3 regions of the Azospirillum sp. A26 genome follow, and region 3 is predicted to be linked to each of the others. Evidence: riboswitches for the same ligand, from Rfam matches in the RefSeq annotation. Region 3 holds a riboswitch; each other region holds the start of a gene.
What was found. Region 3 has a riboswitch for cobalamin ahead of ABNQ39_RS37050 (CbtB domain-containing protein). Riboswitches for the same ligand answer to the same signal wherever they lie in the genome.

Region 1: it holds a riboswitch for cobalamin, as region 3 does, so the genes downstream of both, ABNQ39_RS30875 (CbtB domain-containing protein) here and ABNQ39_RS37050 (CbtB domain-containing protein) in region 3, are expected to answer to the same signal.
Region 2: it holds a riboswitch for cobalamin, as region 3 does, so the genes downstream of both, ABNQ39_RS17080 (ABC transporter ATP-binding protein) here and ABNQ39_RS37050 (CbtB domain-containing protein) in region 3, are expected to answer to the same signal.

The regions. Positions count from the first base shown of each region.
Region 1 is NZ_CP170476.1:44-6,051, reverse strand. Features, by position in the region: gene ABNQ39_RS30890 (ABC transporter substrate-binding protein) at 1-732, opposite strand, end outside; gene ABNQ39_RS30885 (ABC transporter ATP-binding protein) at 896-1,618, opposite strand; gene ABNQ39_RS30880 (ABC transporter ATP-binding protein) at 1,611-2,378, opposite strand; cobalamin riboswitch at 2,697-2,927, shown strand; gene ABNQ39_RS30875 (CbtB domain-containing protein) at 2,973-3,164, shown strand; gene ABNQ39_RS30870 (CbtA family protein) at 3,175-3,966, shown strand; gene cobW (cobalamin biosynthesis protein CobW) at 3,981-5,042, shown strand; partial or broken gene ABNQ39_RS30860 (cobaltochelatase subunit CobN) at 5,142-6,008, shown strand, end outside.
Region 2 is NZ_CP170473.1:577,908-583,915, forward strand. Features, by position in the region: gene ABNQ39_RS17065 (energy transducer TonB) at 1-233, opposite strand, end outside; gene ABNQ39_RS17070 (TonB-dependent receptor) at 389-2,587, opposite strand; gene ABNQ39_RS17075 (DUF2946 family protein) at 2,727-3,152, opposite strand; cobalamin riboswitch at 3,418-3,651, shown strand; gene ABNQ39_RS17080 (ABC transporter ATP-binding protein) at 3,775-4,599, shown strand; gene ABNQ39_RS17085 (ABC transporter substrate-binding protein) at 4,596-5,570, shown strand; gene ABNQ39_RS17090 (FecCD family ABC transporter permease) at 5,567-6,008, shown strand, end outside.
Region 3 is NZ_CP170478.1:229,558-235,565, forward strand. Features, by position in the region: gene ABNQ39_RS37030 (hypothetical protein) at 27-440, opposite strand; gene ABNQ39_RS37035 (TRAP transporter large permease) at 1,118-2,569, opposite strand; gene ABNQ39_RS37040 (TRAP transporter small permease subunit) at 2,566-3,105, opposite strand; gene ABNQ39_RS37045 (histidine phosphatase family protein) at 3,550-4,161, opposite strand; cobalamin riboswitch at 4,195-4,334, shown strand; gene ABNQ39_RS37050 (CbtB domain-containing protein) at 4,372-4,581, shown strand; gene ABNQ39_RS37055 (CbtA family protein) at 4,599-5,345, shown strand; gene ABNQ39_RS37060 (hypothetical protein) at 5,456-6,008, shown strand, end outside.

The sequences.
Region 1 (6,008 bases), on a different replicon from region 3:
GCCGAACTCCGCGGCCTGCTTGACCGCGTTGACGGTGTCGCCGCCGGCATTCGCCAGACCGATGACGTCGGCGCCCGAGCCTTGCGCCTGCAACAGGAAGGACGAGAAGTCCGACGTGCCGAGCGGATGGCGAACCGAGCCGGAGATGGTGCCGCCGAGCGACTTCACCATCTTGGTGGTCTCCTCCTCCAGCGACTGGCCGAAGGCGTAGTCGGCGGTCACGAAGAACCACTTCTTCTTGCCCTGCTCATAGAGCGCGCGGCCGGTGCCGGCGGCCATGGCGTAGTTGTCGTAGGTCCACTGGAAGCCGTAGGGGCTGCACTGCGCACCGCTGAGCGCGGTGGCGCCCGGACCGGACATCAGGAAGATGCGCTTCTTGTCCTTGGTGATGCCCTGCACCGCCAGGGCGGCGGCGGAGTTCGGCACGTCGGCGATGACGTCGACGCCACCGGTGTCGACCCACTCGCGCGCCTTCGACGCGGCGATGTCGGCCTTGTTCTGGTGGTCGGCGACGACGATCTCGACGGGCGCGCCGGCGACCTTGTTGCCGAACTCCTCCGCCGCCATCCGCGCGGCGATGGCGGAGCCTTCGCCGGCCAGATCGGCGTAGATGCCGGAACGGTCGTTCAGCACGCCGATGCGGATGACGTTGTCCGACACCTGGGCGGAAGCCGGAACTACAGTCCCGGCGAGCGTCAGCAGGGCGGTGCCGGCGAGAAGAAGCGTGCGCATCGGAAGGTCTCTCCCTCTTGGTTTTATTGGCGGCCGGGTCCCATCGTGGGTCCCTCTGCCGTGCCTGAAGCAGGCAATCGGGCACGGATCCGGCGGTTCGCCGCCCTGCCCTTCGATGGGGTCGGGACGGCATTCGCGCCGGCGATATCGGGGGCTGGAGCGCCTACACGCCGAGATAGGTGTGCAGCTTGTCCATGTTGGCGTGGAGCTGGTCGTTGGGGATCATGTCGACCACATGGCCTTCCTCCATCACGTAATGGCGGTCGGCGATGGTGGCGGCGAAGCGGAAATTCTGCTCCACCAGCACGATGGTGAAGCCGCGTGCCTTGAGCGCCCGCACCGCCACGCCGATCTGCTCGATGATGACGGGAGCCAACCCCTCGGTCGGCTCGTCCAGCAGGATCAGCGTGGCGCCGGTGCGCAGGATGCGGGCGATGGCCAGCATCTGCTGCTCGCCGCCCGACAGCCGCGTGCCCTGGGTCGAGCCGCGGCCCTTCAGGTTGGGGAACAGCTCGTGGATCTGCGGGACCGTCATCCCGCCCTCCTTGACCACCGGCGGCAACGTCAGGTTCTCGTCCACGCTGAGGCTGGAGAAGATGCCGCGCTCCTCCGGCACATAGCCGATGCCGAGGCGGGGGATCTTGTGCTGCGCCATGCCGATCAGCTCGGTGCCCTGGAAGCGGATCGAGCCGGTGCGCTTGCCCATGATGCCCATGATGGCGCGCATGGTCGAGGTCTTGCCGGCGCCGTTGCGGCCCAGCAGCGTCACCACCTCGCCGTGGCGCACCTCCAGGCTGACGCCGTGCAGCACATGGCTCTCGCCGTAGAAGCCGTGCAGGTCGGCGATCTCCAGCATGGCAGTCTTCGTCTGCATCCCGTCAGGCATGTCCGGTCCCCATATATGCTTCCATCACCTGAGGGTTCTTCGAGACGACCTCGTAGGGCCCTTCCGCCAGGATCTCGCCGCGGCGGAGCACGGTGATCGTGTCCGACAGATGGGCGACGACCGACAGATTGTGTTCCACCATCAGCACGGTGCGGTCGGCGGCGACGCGCTTGATGAGTGCTGCGGTGCCCTCGATGTCCTCATGGCCCATGCCGGCCAGCGGCTCGTCGAGCAGCATCACCTCCGGGTCGAGCGCCAGGGTGGTGGCGATCTCCAGCGCGCGCTTGCGGCCATAGGGCAGCTCGGCCGCCAGATGGCCGGCCCAAGGGGTGAGGTTGACCGCCTCGATCAGCTCCAGCGCCCGGCCGTGCAGGTCGTGGAGCGACGATTCGGACTTCCAGAAATGGAAGCTGGTGCCGAGCGGCCGTTGCAGCGCGACGCGGACATTCTCCAGCACGCTGAGATGCGGGAAGACGGCCGAGATCTGGAAGGAGCGGACCAGCCCCATCAGCGCGATGTCGGCCGGCTTGGTGCGGGTGATGTCACGGCCCTTGTAGAGGATCTGGCCGCGCGTCGGTGTCAGGAATTTGGTCAGCAGGTTGAACACCGTGCTCTTGCCGGCGCCGTTCGGGCCGATCAGCGCGTGGATGGTGCCCCGCTTCACTTGCAGGTTCACCTCCTTCACCGCCACGAACCCCTTGAACTCCTTCGTCAGACCACGCGCTTCCAGGATGATGTCGTCGTTCGGTGCGGCGTTCATCGGTCGCGAATTCTCCTCCCGTTCGTCCTTATGTCCCGGGCATATGCCCGGCGGCCGCCGTGCGGCGGGACGTTTCACCGATTGTTGTACGCACGAAGCATGCCACATGCGGGGTCGCTTCGGCCGGGCCGCCTGACCCATTGTTTCTCCGCGGGTTTCGCTGCGGCGTCCTCCCCCTGGCCGACACCCTTGCGTCGGAAAGTGTCGGATCCCTGGACACTCTGTCTACAAAACATGACAGCATCCAAAGTGTCTGCATGCAAGATCGTCCGTGTGGCAGACGCCTTATTGTGGGCTTGCCAAACGGGCGCGGCACTGCGATGGTGGCTGTCCAACGGTGCCCTGCCCGTCCTGACGGGCGGCGGGGATAATAGGGAATGCGGTGCGGAGCTTTCCGGGATCCCCGGAAGCGCCAATGCCGCGGCTGCCCCCGCAACTGTAAGCGGCGAGCATCCCGTCCATCATGCCACTGGCCCTCCGCGGCCGGGAAGGCGGACGGCGATGCAGCGACCCGCGAGCCAGGAAACCTGCCGGCGGACTTGACCGACCTTTTCCAACCCCGCCGGGTGTGGCGGGAGAACAAGGATGTTTTCTATGAATGCCCGTTCGATGAACGCCGCTGCCGCCAGTTCCGCGACCCGCAGCGCCGCCCAGACTGCGGTCGCCGCCTTTGCCGCGATCCTGCTCGGCAGCTTCCTGCTGTACGGCGTCGGCTTCGCCCAGCCGCAGCAGATCCACGATGCGGCGCACGACGCCCGTCATTCCTTCGCGTTCCCCTGCCACTAAGCAGCGGGTCATGGATCTGATCCGGCGGCTGTTCACAGCCGCTCTGGTCGCGGGCGTGCTCTCCGGCACGGCCGCTTCCGTCGTTCAGCAGGCGACGACCGTCCCGCTGATCCTCGAAGCCGAGAAATACGAGGTGGTGACCCCGCCTCCCGCAACCGCCGCGCCTACGACTGCCGCTCCGGCTGGGGCTCCGGCCGCCAGCCACGCCGAAGGCCACCAGCATGGCCCCGTGCGCGAGATCGGCGAAGGCGTGCCGGTCACCCTGGACGAGGCGATGCAGCGCATCGGCCTGACCATCGCCGCCAACCTGATCGCCGGTGTCGCCTATGCGCTGCTGCTGGCGGCCGCGATCCTGCTGGCCGGCCGGCCGGTCGATGCCCGCCGCGGGCTGGTCTGGGGCATGGGCGGCTTCGTCGCCGTCTCGCTGGCCCCGTCCTTCGGTCTGGCCCCGGAGCTGCCGGGCATGGCCGGGGCCGAGCTGGAGCTGCGTCAGCTTTGGTGGCTGACCGCCGCGGCCGGTGCCGGCGTCGGCATCGCCGCCCTCGCCTTCGCCCGCAACCGTCTGGTCATCGCCGTCGCCGTTCTGGCCGCAGCGCTGCCCCATCTGATCGGCGCCCCCCATCCGGAAAGCGCCGAGGGTGCCGTTCCGCCGGAACTGGCCGCCCGCTTCGTCACCGCCTCGCTCGGATCCGCCGCCCTGTTCTGGGCGATCCTCGGCTCCGTCTGCGGCTGGCTGATGAGCGGCGTGGTCGAACCGGCCGAACGGCAGCCGGCCCTGCGGGTTCAGCCCGGCGCGCGTTAAGGAGGCTCCATCCCATGTCCGCTCTTGCGAAAACGGCCGCCGGCAAGGTTCCGGCGACCGTCATCACCGGCTTCCTCGGCGCCGGAAAGACCACGCTGATCCGCGGCCTGCTGGAAAAGGCCGACGGCCGCCGGCTGGCGCTGATCATCAACGAGTTCGGCGATGTCGGCATCGACGGCGACATCCTGCGCGCCTGCGGCAACCCGACCTGCACCGAAGACGACGTGATCGAACTGGCGAACGGCTGCCTGTGCTGCACCGTCGCCGACGACTTCGTCCCGGCCATCGAGAAGCTGCTGGCCCGCCCGGACCCGCCCGAGCACATCGTGATCGAGACCAGCGGCCTCGCCTTGCCCAAGCCGCTGGTCCAGGCTTTCAACTGGCCGGCGATCAAGACGCGGGTCACGGTCGACGGCGTCATCGCCGTGGTGGACGCCTCGGCCGCCGCGGAGGGCCGCTTCGCCCCCGATCCGGCCGCGCTGGAGGCCCAGCGCGACGCCGCCGGCACCGTCGACCACGAAACGCCGATCGAGGAGGTGTTCGAGGACCAGCTGCTCTGCGCCGACCTGATCGTCGTCAACAAGACCGATCTGCTGGCCGACGGCGACCTCGCCCGTGTCGAGGAGCTGATCCGCGGCGCCCTCGCCCACACGGTCGGCCGCGACGCCAAGCTGGTCCGTGCCTCCCAGGGTGCGGTCGATCCGCTGGTTCTGCTCGGTGTCGGTGCGGCGGTGGAGGACGATCTTGCCAACCGTCCCAGCCATCATGACGGTGAAGAGGGCCACGACCACGACGACTTCACCAGCTTCGTGATGGAGTTGCCGGCGCAGCCCGATCCGGCCGCCCTGGCGATGACGCTGGAGAAGGTCGCCGGCCTGCATGGCGTTCTGCGCCTGAAGGGCTTCATCGACGTGCCCGGCAAGCCGATGCGCCTGCTGGTCCAGGGTGTCGGCACCCGCATCCAGACCCACTACGACCGGCTGTGGAAGGCGGGCGAGGAGCGCCGCAGCCGTCTGGTGGTGATCGGCGAGACCGGGCTGGACCGCGATGCGGTGACGCGGGCGGTCGTTGGGTAAAAGTTTCGGGTAAGAGTTAGAGTAGTGCGGCGACCGCCCCCTCCTTGACCTTCACCGTTTTTCGAGGGGGAGGGGGCGGTCGCCCCTGGACATCAGACCATGCACCTGCTTGCCGCCCGCCAGGACGAACTGGACGCCGGCCCCCAGGCGGAAGATCTGGGGCAGACGCCGGCCGACCTCGTCATGCTGTCCTTTTCCGACAGCGACCTGACCGCGCTCGCCGCCGCATGGCGGGCGGGCCGCGAGCGGCTGCCTGGTCTCCGCCTCGCCAACCTCAACCGGCTCGGCCATCCGCTGTCGGTCGATCTCTACGCCGACACTGTGGTCGCCAAGGCCAAGCTGGTGGTCCTGCGCCTGCTCGGCGGCAGCGGTTACTGGCGCTACGGCCTCGACCGCCTGTCCGCCCTCTGCCGCGAGCGCGGCATCCCGCTCGCCGTCCTGTCGGGAGAGGCGCAGCCCGACCCGAACCTGACCGCCTACGGCACCGTTCCGCCGGCCACCGCCGACCGGCTGTGGCGCTATTTCACCGAGGGCGGCCCGGCCAACATGGGCCATCTGCTGGCCTGCGCCACGACGCTGGCCGGAACGCCGCTGCCCCATGAGGACCCGGCCCCCGTCCCGCGCTTCGGCGCCTATGACGGCTGGACCGGCCCCGCAGCCGCCCGCGTAGCCGCCCCCATAGCCGCCGGGGCGCCGGTCGCGGCCATCGTGTTCTACCGCTCCCACCTGCTGGCCGGCGACCTCGCCCCGGTCCATGCCCTGTGCGACGCGCTGGCCGCCCGCGGCCTCGCCCCCCGGCCGCTGTTCGTCGCCAGCCTGAAGGAGCCGGACTGCGCCGCCTGGATGCGGGCCAGCCTGACCGCACAGAACGCCGCCATCGTCGTCAACACCACCGCCTTCTCGGCGGCGCGCGAGGACGGTTCGCCGCTGGAAGCCAACGGCAGCCCGGTTCTGCAAGCCATCCTC
Region 2 (6,008 bases), on a different replicon from region 3:
TGTTCCGGCTCCGATTCCCGTTGCTGCGGCGGCTCGGACGCAGGGTCCGGAATAGGCTCCGGCCGGGCGTCGTCCTCCGCGTCCATGACGCTTTCCCCAACCGGCTCCGACGGCGGTTCTGCCGCGGCCGCGACGAAGGAAAGCTCCACCGCGATCACCGCCGGCAGGGGAGCCGGCGGTGATTGCACACCGACCGCAAGGGCGATCACTCCCGCGTGCAAGGCGAGCGACAATGGCAGGCTCCACCGCGCTGCCCCGCTCCGGGCGGCCGATGGAACAGGGGCCGTTTCCGCAGCGAGACGGGGCAAGGCGGCAATCGTCCGGTGCTCGGTCATGGAGCGGACCTTCGGCAGGGTGAGGTGAGGCGCGGTGCGACGGACGGTCCGGCTTAGAATTTCACCGTCATGCCGGCGATGAAGGAGCGCCCCGCCCCCGGCAGCGCGCCGACCGTGCCCCGGCTTCCCCCCGCCCGGAAATCGGCATAGTCGATGCCGCCCGCCGGCAGATAATACTGCCGGTTGAACAAATTCTCGACGCCGGCATCGACCCGGACATTGCCCCACTCGTATCCTGTCCGCAGATTGACCAGCGCATAGCTGGGCGTCTTCGGCTCGTTGCGCGCCGCTTCCACCCGGTCCTTGCGGGCGGTCGCCTGCAACTCGACAGCGCTGTTCCAGCCGCCCAGCCGGTGCTCCATCGTCAGCAGGGCGTTCAGCGGCATGATGTGATAGAGCGCGTCGCCGGTGTCGAGGTTGCGGCCATGCACCCAGCCGACCACGCCGGACAGGCGGAAGGAGCCGATCCTGTCATCCTCGTACAGCCCGGCCGCCGCCGACAGGTTGGCGCCGACCAGGATGGCGTCATGGTTGGCGAAGCGCAGCTTGACGAAGCCGTTGCTCAGCGTGCCGATCCGCTCGACGTCGATGAAATCCTGCACATAGGTGTAATAGGGGGTCAGCTTGACCTCCCAGGATTTGCGGGCGGCATCGTGCAGTGACAGGGTGGTGCTGACGGTGTTGGCGACCTCCGGCTTGAGGTCGGGGTTGCCGACATAGCCGTTGGCGTCGCCGAACCAGCCGTTCATGCTGCTCGACATCCCGCCGGTGCCCCAGGCGTAGCGCTCGTAAAGGTTCGGCGAGCGGGTCTTGCGGGCATAGCCGGCTTCGATTGCGCTGGTGTCGGAGGGGGTGTAGCGGACCAGGGCCGTCGCGTCGAAATTGACGTCGGTGCGGCCACGGCCGCGGGCGTTGAAGGCGCGCGCGTCGGCCGCATCGGGGTTGGCCATCGGCATCATGCCCCCCATGCCCATGCCGAGGCTGTTCTGCCAGGAATAGGGCTGCACCGCGCCGGTGTCCATCCACACCACGTCGTTGCGCACGCCGAGCAGCGTCGTCCAGGCCGGCGACCAGGCGGCCTCCCACTCGGCGAAGGTGCCGAGGCGGTTGCGGGTGCCGTCCTTGACGTTCCAGTAGGTCAGCGGACTCATCATGCTGCTGCCGGCCACCGGGTCCCACCAATCGTCGAGATGGGTATGACGCAACTCGGTGCCGACGCGCAGGGTGTCGCGTGCCGACAGCGGCAGCGTCGCCTTGAGCGAATAGCCGGCGTCGGTGGTCAGCGTGTCCATCGGCATGCCGCCGCCGGCGCTGCCACCCTTGTCCTCCAGGAAATTCATGGTGTGCCGCGTCCGCCGCCAGTTGGCGCGGGCGTCGAGCGTTCCCCAGTCGAAGGCCCCTTCGTACCGGCCGTTCAGGAAGACGGTGCGGTTGTCGGTCAGATCCATGCGCTGGGTGGGAAAGCCCTGGTAGGGCATGGTCTGGATGCCGCCCTGCAGCGTAACCTGATGCCCGTCGCGGCGCGCCCCGAACGTCACCGCATTGTCCTGCATGTTGTAGAGGGTCGAGCGGACGGTCTGGCCGTTGCCGGCCTTGTAGTTCCCGGCCCGGCTCCAGGATCCGCTGTAGCCCAGGCTGAGGCTGTCGGTGGCGACGGACGCCTCGGCGGCCCCCGTCACGCCGCGGCCGTTGGACCGGTAGGAGGCCGACAGCTTGCCCTCGCTGTGCACCGCCTCGCCCGCCGGAGCGAAGACCGGAGGCGCGCTTTCGGCGGCGATGGTGCCGGCGATGCTGTCGCCGCCGGCGCTGACCGGCGTGATCCCGGCCAGGACCTCGATCTTGGACAGGCGCGTCGGCGTGATGGTGGACAGCGCCGGGTTCATCTGGTTGGGGCAGGCGGGGGCAATGGGCGCACCGTCGACCAGCACATTGACGCGGTCGGCACCCAGCCCGTTCAGCGCCGGCAGGCTCGACACGCCGCCATTGCCGTAGAGGCTGACGCCTGGCAGGCCGCGCAGCAGGGCCGCGACATCGCCAGTGGCGGGCCGACGGGCGGCCAGCCCATCCCCGCCCAGGGTGGTGCCGGCGGCCAGGGCATCGTCCGGGCCTGCGATCACGGAAATCGCCGGAAGCGATTGGGCAAGCGGCGTAACGGTCTGGGCGGAGACAGCGACGGGGAACAGTGCGGTGAGGGCAGCACCGGACAGCAGGGCAGCGCGCAGGGCGCCGGCCGCGGCGAAACGCAACATCATGAGATATCTCGATCTGAGGCCAGCCGAACACGGCCCCACGCCATCGGCGCGAAGAATGTGCAAGGCTGCAAACAGGGAAGGTCGGCAAGGGTGGATCGCCGCGAGGGACATCCCGCACGGCGATCCCGCAACTCCGGCCTCAGACCGGTGGCGCGCGGGCCTGGAGGGTGGAAAGGAACCAGCCGGCGGCGATCACGTCGCCGGGCAAGACTTCCGGGCTGTGGCGCCCGACCGACGCGCGCGTCATCCGCAAATCCGGCGGCGGCAGCGCCAGTCCGCCGATCAGCGGACAGAGCGGACAGGAACCGCCGGACATCAGCAGATCGCCTTGGCCCAAATCGCTCTCGTCGCCTGCCGGATCGCCTGCCATTCCGTGGTCGTCCATTACCACGGTCTTGAACCCGTCCGGCGTGCAGATGACGATCCGGCTGCTCTCGGCCGCAGTGGCGGATGCGATGACGGCGGGCATCCAGGCCCAGGCGACGACCTGCAACAGCAGCGCAATCGCACCGGCCGCAAGGCCGGCCCGTCGCGTGGGTCGCAGTCTGTCCTGGGTCGCGGTCATGCCGATCCGTGCATCGATCCATTTTGCGTGCAATCGCACGCATTGGGTGCGGGACATTAACCGAAGTGCCGCACTCGGGATCAGCGGCATTTTCCCGCAGGGCCCAGATCCGACGCCCGGCTTCGATGCCCGGTTCTGACGGCGAACTTCTCCTTGCAGACCGCAGGATGGCACGATATGTAACGTTATAACATAACATTTTGAATATGGACTCTCCGATGCTTTCGTTCGTTCGCAAAGCTTGACCGGGGGCGCCGCGTCGCTCATGAATGGTCCCGGTTCTGGTTCTTCCGGTGGTTCGCCGCCGGAAGCTAAGAGGGAACCCGGTGAGCCGCCGACCCTGCAAAGGGGAATGCGGTGAGGCCGGGGCTGCCCCCGCAACTGTGAGCGGTGAGCCGTACCGTCATTTCAAGCCACTGGCGCCCATCGGCGCTGGGAAGGCCCGACGGAACGGCGACGACCCGCAAGCCAGGAGACCTGCCAGCACCACAACGAAACGTCCTCGGGCGGGGTGTCCCGGTGGAACGCTTGCCATGCGTGTGCCCGGACTCCGCTCCGGTCGCGTCGCATGCTCCGCAAGACGTCCGCCATGCCTCCCCGTCCGCAAAGACAGGAAGCACGGATGGCGTCAGCACCCTTCCCCACAGAGGAACCGGTCCCTCCCCCCGCCATCACGGTGGAACGGTTGAGCTGCCGGCTGGCCGACCGCATGGTCCTGTCGGACATCGGCTTTTCGGTTCCCGGCGGAGAAATCCTCGGCATTCTCGGGCCCAACGGCTCGGGCAAGACCACGCTGCTGCGCTGCCTCGCCGGCCTGCAAACCCCGTCCGCCGGCCGGGCCGTCATCGACGGCGACGATCCGCGCGCCCTGCGGCCGGTCGAACTGGCCCGCCGGCTGGCGCTCCAGGCCCAGGATTCCACCGCCGCACTCGGCTTCACCGTGCGCGACGTGGTCGGCATGGGGCGGCTCGTCCACCGCCGCTCCCCTTTCGCCGGGGCCGGGGCGGAGGACAGCGCCATCGTCGAGGACGCGCTGGACCGGCTGGAACTGTCCGGGCTGGCCGGGCGTGCGGTCGAACAGCTGTCGGGCGGCGAGCGCCAGCGGGTGATGATCGCCCGCGCCCTGGCCCAGCGTCCACGTATCCTGCTGCTCGACGAACCGACCAACCATTTGGACATCCACCACCGTTTCGCCGTGCTCGACCTCGTGCGCGCGCTCGGCATCACCGTGGTGGCGACGCTGCACGACATCGAGTTGGCGGCCCGCTGGTGCGACCGCATCCTGCTGCTGGCCGACGGACGGCTCCAGGCCGATGCCGCGCCGGAGGAGGCGCTGACCCCCGACCGGCTGACCGCCGTCTACCGCGTCGCCGCGACGGTGGACCGCCGCCCCCAGGACGGCCGGCTGCGCATCGACCTGTCGCCCCTGACGGAGTCACCACGATGAGACGCATTCTCCGGGGCGTTCCGCCTTTTGCCCTGGCCCTCGCCCTGCAAGCCGGCGCCGCCCTTGCCCAATCCTATCCGGTCGAGGTCGCCAACTGCTTCCAGACCGCCCGCTTCGCCGCGGCGCCGAAGCGGCCGATAGTCCACGACACCAACATGACCCAGACCATGCTGGACCTCGGCCTCGCCGACCGGCTGGTCGCCGTTTCCGGCATCGAGGGGGTGGAGCACCGGCTGGTCGCCGCGCCGGGCGTGGTCGCGGCGCTGCCCCGGCTGCCCGACCGCGCGCCGACGCTGGAGGCGGTGCTGTCGGTCAATCCAGACTTCCTGTTCGCCGGCTGGAGCTATGGCTTCAACGAGGCGCGCGGCTTCACCCCGGCCCGGCTGGCCGAGATGGGCGTGGCGACCTACACGCTGCGGGAAAGCTGCATCCGCATCGGCCCGCGCGAGCCGATCGGCATGGATACGCTCTATGCCGATCTGCTGGCGCTGGGCGCCGTCTTCGGCGTGACGGAGCGTGCCGAGGCCATGGTCACCGATTTCCGCCGCCGGGTCGCTGCCGTCACCGAGCGTGTCGGTGCCGTCGCCGACCGGCCGCGCGTGATGTATTGCGACCAGTGCCACACCGACGCGGCCCCCTTGTCGGTGGGGCGCGAAGGAATGACCAGCCTGCTGATGGAGCTGGCCGGCGGGCGCAACATCTTCGATGACATCCCCGACAGCTATGTCCGGGTGAGCTGGGAGGAGATGGTGCGGCGCGATCCACAATGGATCATCGTCAGCGCCCACCGGATCCCGGCCGAGGACGCCATCCGCCATCTGACCTCGGCACCGCAACTGGCCGACGTCGAGGCCGTGCGCAAACGGCAGTTCATCGTGCTGACCTATGCCGAGCAGACACCCTCCACCCGCAATGTCGAGGCGCTGGAGCGGATGGCGCGGACCCTGCACCCGGAGCGATTCACACCATGAACCGCTCCCGCCTGCTGGGCCTGTCCCTGCTCCTGGCCGCCGTGCTGGCCCTGTCCGTGGTGGCTGCCGTCGGCTTCGGCGCCGCCCGCGTCCCCATCCCGAAGGTCTGGGCGGTCGTCCTGCACGAGTTGTGGCCGGCGCTGGCCCCGCCCGCCGACGCCAGCCGGGCCGAGCGCAACATCGTCTGGGAATTGCGGGTGCCGCGCGTTCTGCTGAGCGCGCTGGCCGGGGCCGGACTGGCGGCGGTGGGAGCCGTGCTTCAGGTGCTGACGCGTAACCCGCTGGCCGACCCCTATCTGTTCGGCGTGTCGGCCGGAGCCTCGGTGGGGGCGGTGACCGTTCTGCTCTACGCCGGTGCGGTCGCCGGAATGCTGGGTTTGCCGGTCGCCGCCTTCCTCGGTGCGCTCGCGGCGATGCTGGTCGTCTTCGCCGCGGCGC
Region 3 (6,008 bases):
GGCATTCTGATGGACTTACAGCGTAATCAATGAGTAAAGACCCAACCACGTAAAGGCGGTTCGGACCACCGCTGCATCGCCTTACTGTCGCGGGGTTTTAATGCCGAGATCAGCCAGATTCTCTTCATAGCTGTATTCATTTCCCAGTTGCGGTTGAACAATTCCAGGATGATGCGTGGTGCTCCGACAGATCGGTGCAGAAGAATGTCCCCGGATCGCGCCGACCATCGAGAAAAGACGCTATCCACCCAGAAGATGGGCGCGATCGGGTTGCCCGGTGTGGCGCAACAACGCTGTTTTGGAGTTGCATTGGATCCAGCAACCTGAGCGCCATCGTACTCGACTTGGTTGTGGCGCGGCGCCAGACAGTGGTCTTGTCTGTCAGATGGGCTCGCCAGCTGTGGCTGGCAAGCGTCCTTGAGCATCTGCCATAAAATCAAGGGCGGATCCTATTGCGGATCGAACGGCACGAAAATTATGGCTTCAATTTATGAATGATACGCACGCCAATCCCCCCCGTTCCCCGATATTGGCCATCGCTGATGCACTCAATTCCCGCGCCAACGAGAAAATCGTATATTTTCTTCTTGGTGGCTGGGCGTGTGTTTGCCAATCCTCGCTCGAAGTCTATGATTGTTCTCTTGGCAAATTTTCCGCGCTTAGCCATCTCCTTCTGGCTGAAATCAAGGAGAGCTCGTGCAGCGCGAACATGTTCAGGTAATAGCTTTAGCTCAGGCCTATCCATACCATATCTCCCTGACGCGCATCCGATATGACTGGGAAGACTGTGTGATTGGGATGGGTGTCAACGAAGGCTATGACCTCTCTTGAGGTGGCCTTGTGTACATCTCCACTCCTGCATTCGACAGCTGCCAGCGACCGGTTAAACCGACAGGTTCGATAAGAGCCAATCGGGCGGCCTCAAGAACCAACCAATAGGGTGCGTCCTGGCGAACCAAGCCGCCTTGATCGATGATCGCTGGGACAAGTGTGTGGAGAGGCTCAAGTGCCTGTGGGTCGGCCCCTCCACTGTCTCCCGCTTGGTGCATTCCACCCTGATGCATGAGGTTCTCCCGAGTAGAAAAAACACGGCTGCCATGCTGGCAGCCGTGGCGATTCATTTCTGGAGTTGCTTCATCAAATCATCGTTCGGACTGCTTTCCTGATCCGGGAATGGCGGAAGAGCATTGTCCTCGCTCAGCGGAATCTCGATCTTGATCGTGTCGAGATCGATGTCGGGTTCGGCATCCAGGAAGCTCGTCACCAGCGAGGGGAAGGCGATCACGATTCCCACCATGATGAGCTGCAAGCCGACCCAGGGTATGGCACCCCAATAGATATCGCGACTCTTCACCTCCGGCGGGGCGATCCCACGCAGATAGAATAGGGCGAAGCCAAAGGGCGGGTGCATGAAGGAGGTCTGCATGTTCACGCCGAGCAGCACGCCGAACCACACCAGATCGATGCCCAGCTTCTGAGCCACCGGCGCCAGAAGCGGAATGATGATGAAGGCGATCTCGAAGAAGTCTAGGAAGAACGCCAAGACGAACACGAAGATATTGACAAATATCAGGAAACCGACGGCGCCGCCGGGCAGCCCGGTCAGCAGATGCTCGATCCACAGGTCGCCGTTCACGCCGCGGAAGACAAGGCCGAACACCGTCGATCCAACCAGGATGAACACGACCATGGTCGAGATCACCATGGTGGTGGACATCCCCTGCCACAGCAGTTGCCAGCTCAGGCGCCGGTGCATCGCCGCCAGGACCATGGCGCCGACCGCCCCCATCGCACCGCCTTCCGTCGGCGTGGCGAGCCCCATCAGGATGGTGCCGAGCACGAGAAAGATCAGCACGAGCGAGGGAACCATCCCCCACAGGCACTTCCAGATCAGGGGCCAGCCGCGCAGGGTGCGGAATTCCGGCGGCAGGGCCGGCATGTCGTTCGGCCGCACGATGCTGAGCACGGCGATGTAGGCGCAGAACAGCAGGACCTGGACGATCGACGGGCCGATCGCGCCGGCATACATGTCGCCGACCGACTTGCCGAGCTGGTCACCCAGCACGACCAGCACCAGGGACGGCGGGATGAGCTGGGTGATCGTTCCCGACGCCGCGATGACGCCGGTGGCCAGCCGCATGTTGTAACCGTACCGGATCATGATCGGCAGCGAGATCATGCCCATGGCGATCACCGACGCGGCGACGGTCCCGGTGATCGCGCCGAGAACGGCGCCGACCAGAATTACGGCATAGGCGAGGCCGCCGCGGATCGGTCCGAACAGTTGCCCCATGCTGTCGAGCAGATCCTCGGCCAGTCCGCAGCGCTCCAGGATCGCTCCCATGAAGGTGAAGAAGGGGATGGCCAGCAGCAGGTCGTTGCCCATGATGCCGTAGACCCGTTCCGGAAGGGCCTGTAGCAGCGAAGTCTGGAAGAATCCCTGCTCGATACCGATGAAGCCGAAGAACAGGCCGACCGCACCGAGGGAGAAAGCGACTGGATAGCCGAACAGCAGGAAGACCACCAGCCCGCCGAACATCAGCGGGGCCATCATGTCCATGGGGATCATTGCACGGGCCTCTCATAGGATTGGACGAGGTCCGCGTCGCCGCGCAAGGCCGCGATCCGTTTGATCAGCTCGGACAATCCCTGGGCGGTCAGCATCAGAAAGCCGAAGGGAAGGAAGAACTTGATCGGCCAACGGATCAGCCCGCCGGCATTGCTGGAATATTCCATCGAAACCAGCGACGAGAAGAACATCGACCAGGACAGCCAGCCGATGATGATCGTCATCGGCAAAAGGAAAAGGATGGTGCCGAACACATCGATCCAGAGCTTGGTTCTCGAGCTGACGTGGCCATAGACCAGATCGACCCGGACATGGCCGTTTACCTTCAGTGTGTAGGAAGCGCCGAGCATAAACATGGCGCCGAACAGGTACCACTGGATTTCAAGCCAAGCATTTGAACTATAATTGAACGTATATCGCACAATGGCATTGCCAGCACTGATCATGCAGGCGGCAAATACGGTCCAGTTGGCGATATGACCCAACCGTTCGTTGATCCAGTCTATGTCTCGACTTAAAGCGAGAAGGCGTCTCACCGTATCCCCCCATCGTTCGGGAGAGAGGTGTCTCCCGTTTTGTTGGCTCCAAAGGGCACGAACATCCGCATCCACTCGTGAAACGACTGGTTCCGAAGGCAAAAGGTGTCAGCGATTCGGTATACGGATCTTGCTAGTGGATATACCAAACGTGCAGGAAGAATAACCCCATACGTTGGAGCTACGTACAATCCACAATGCCTTCAGAGACGCATCATAATTACTTGGTGAGGAAACAATCGTACCAAACGATAATTCAACCTAAAATTATAGAATCAGCGGCTGTCTAGGGATAATGCAACTTATAAAACGCAAGCATTGTTAATGTTTACACTGTGGCTTTCAGCTGAAATAGACGATCCCAAATGTGCGAAGCCGACGGATCGCTTCCGTGCAGTGCCGGGTAAAGCGCTGGATCCCTCCGCTGAGCAACGCTGCCGGCGGTCAGGACCCGTCCGATGCTTCCTCCTCCCATCGGCCGGCGCGGCTGATCGTGCGCAATCCCCAACGTCCCGGCTGTCCGACGAGTTCGATGCGGGACAGCGGCCCGATGTCGATTCGCCAGAAGGATGCGGCGGTACCGCACAAGGCCTGCACGACGGCCGCGCGGGCCACCGTCGGATGGGTGACGGCGACGATGCGGGTGGATCGCGCAACCCGCGGGGCCGGCGTCAGCTGGTCCAGCCAGCGGCCGATGCGCGACAGCAGGTCGTTCAGCGATTCGCCACCATGGGGGGCGGCGTCCGGCGACGATAGCCAGGCGCCGACCGCTTCGGCCTCCCGGGCGTGCAGGTCCGCCAGGGTGGCGCCGGCCCAGCGGCCGCAGTCCCAGTCCGCCAGCTCCGGGTTCACGGCGGCGTCGAGACCGAGCGCAGTTGCGGTTTGCCGGGTGCGCTGCTCCGGCCCGCTCCAGCATCGGTCGACCCGCAAAGGCGTTGCTGCGGCAGCCTGGGTGTCTGCCAGCCCCATGGTGTCGAGAGGCTCGTCGAGCGGGAAGGATGCCGTACGCACCGCGCTCGTCGCGGCATGGGTGATCAGGAGGAGGCGAACGGTCATGGACGATCCGGCGGGAGGTCGGGATTGACGCCTGGGACGGGCGGGCGTAAGGGTGCCAGTGAAATGCGAAGAGTGGAAGCCGGTGAAAGTCCGGCACGGTTGCGCCGCTGTGACCGGTCCCGGCCTTGGCCCGTTGGATTGGAAGTCAGACCTGCTCCTCGCCCCGAACAGACCCTCAACGGGACGCACACTTCCCTAGGAGATTGTGGCATGAGCCAGTCCGTCACCCGTCCAGTCCATGAACCGATTGCCATTCCCGTGCGCGAACTGGCCCCCTGGGCGATCTTCGGCGGGGTCATGTTCCTGCTGATGCTGTACTTCATCGGCGTCGAGGAAGGGGCCATGGCTCTGTTCTCCGGCTCCTACGTCCATGAGTTCGTGCATGACGGCCGCCATCTCCTCGGCTTCCCCTGCCACTGAACGCCGGAGCTGGACTCATGATCGGATCTTTGCTGCTGCGCGGTATGCTGGTCGGCATCCTCGCGGGATTGCTGGCCTTCGGCTTCGCCCGGGTGTTCGGTGAACCGATGGTCGAGCAGGCGATCGCCCTTGAAGAACAGGCGGCCCAGAAGGCCGGCGAACCGGCCGAACCCGAGCTGGTCAGCCGTGAGGTCCAGGCCTCCATCGGCCTGCTGACCGGAGTCGTGGTCTACGGGGTTGGAATCGGCGGGCTGTTCGCCCTGGTGTTCGCCTTCGCCTATGGCCGGATCGGCAGCCTGAGCCCGCGTGCGCTCGCCGCCCTGCTGGCGGCTGCCGCGTTCGTGGCGATCTATCTCGTCCCGGATCTGAAATACCCCGCCAACCCGCCGGCGGTCGGTGTTCCGGAAACCATCGGCTACCGCACCGGGCTGTATTTCTTCATGATGGTCTTCTCCATCGCGGCGCTCGCATTCGCTGTGACGTTCCAGCGGTCACTGGCCGTGCGTCTGGGCGGTTGGAACGGTGGCATCCTGGCCGCCGTGGCCTTCGTCGCCATCGTCGCCGTCGTCAGCGCGCTGCTGCCGGACATCAACGAGGTGCCGTCGGAATTCCCCGCCCTTCTTCTGTGGAAGTTCCGCGTCGCCTCGCTTGGCATCCAATTCCTGATGTGGACGGTGATCGGCCTCGCTTTCGGTGCCCTGGCCGAGCGGGTGCTCGTCGGCCGGACCGGTGGGGCCGCTGCCTTGCGGGTCCGGTCCGCCTGACCACGTTTCAGAAGACGGATCGATGATCACGAGAGGCCGGCTAAATGCCGGCCTCTTGCTTTCCGGCCGCCAGGTGTTTCCGGAAACTCCGGCACACAGGAGCGAAGTCCTTGCAAACGCCCATTCAGCGTTTCCGTTGCCGCCTCCGGACAAAGCCGGCTGGAGATCGCGGGCACCGCTTCCCGGTGTTGAAGGCGATGGTGCCGTGCCTTATCGGTGTTCTGCTGGTCGCGGCCATGCCGGGGCGGGCGATCGCTCACCGGTCGAGCGTCGTGGCCGCGGACGGCCTTCCCATTCCGGGTCTGACTCATGACCAGCTGGCCGTGGTCGCCGAATACCGGGAAGCGGTCCTCCGTGTGGCAGATCGCCAATCCCGGCGTGACGAAACCCTGATCCGGCTGCGCAACTTCGTCGACATCCAGCGCATGGCCTGCCTGTGGGGGATGGTCCCAGATAGCCTTGCCGACGAGGACAGTCCCTTCAACGAATGCAGCCATGCCTATTTGTCCGGGACCATGGCTCTGCTTCTGCATCTGCGTGATCGCGAAGGTGTTCAAGGACATGGTCCGGAAGAGGCCAGCCAACTGCTGAACCGGGTGGCCATGGCGATGCTGGCGAAGGAAACCGCGCCGATGCTCTGCGCCTATAGCGGCGACCCCTTCA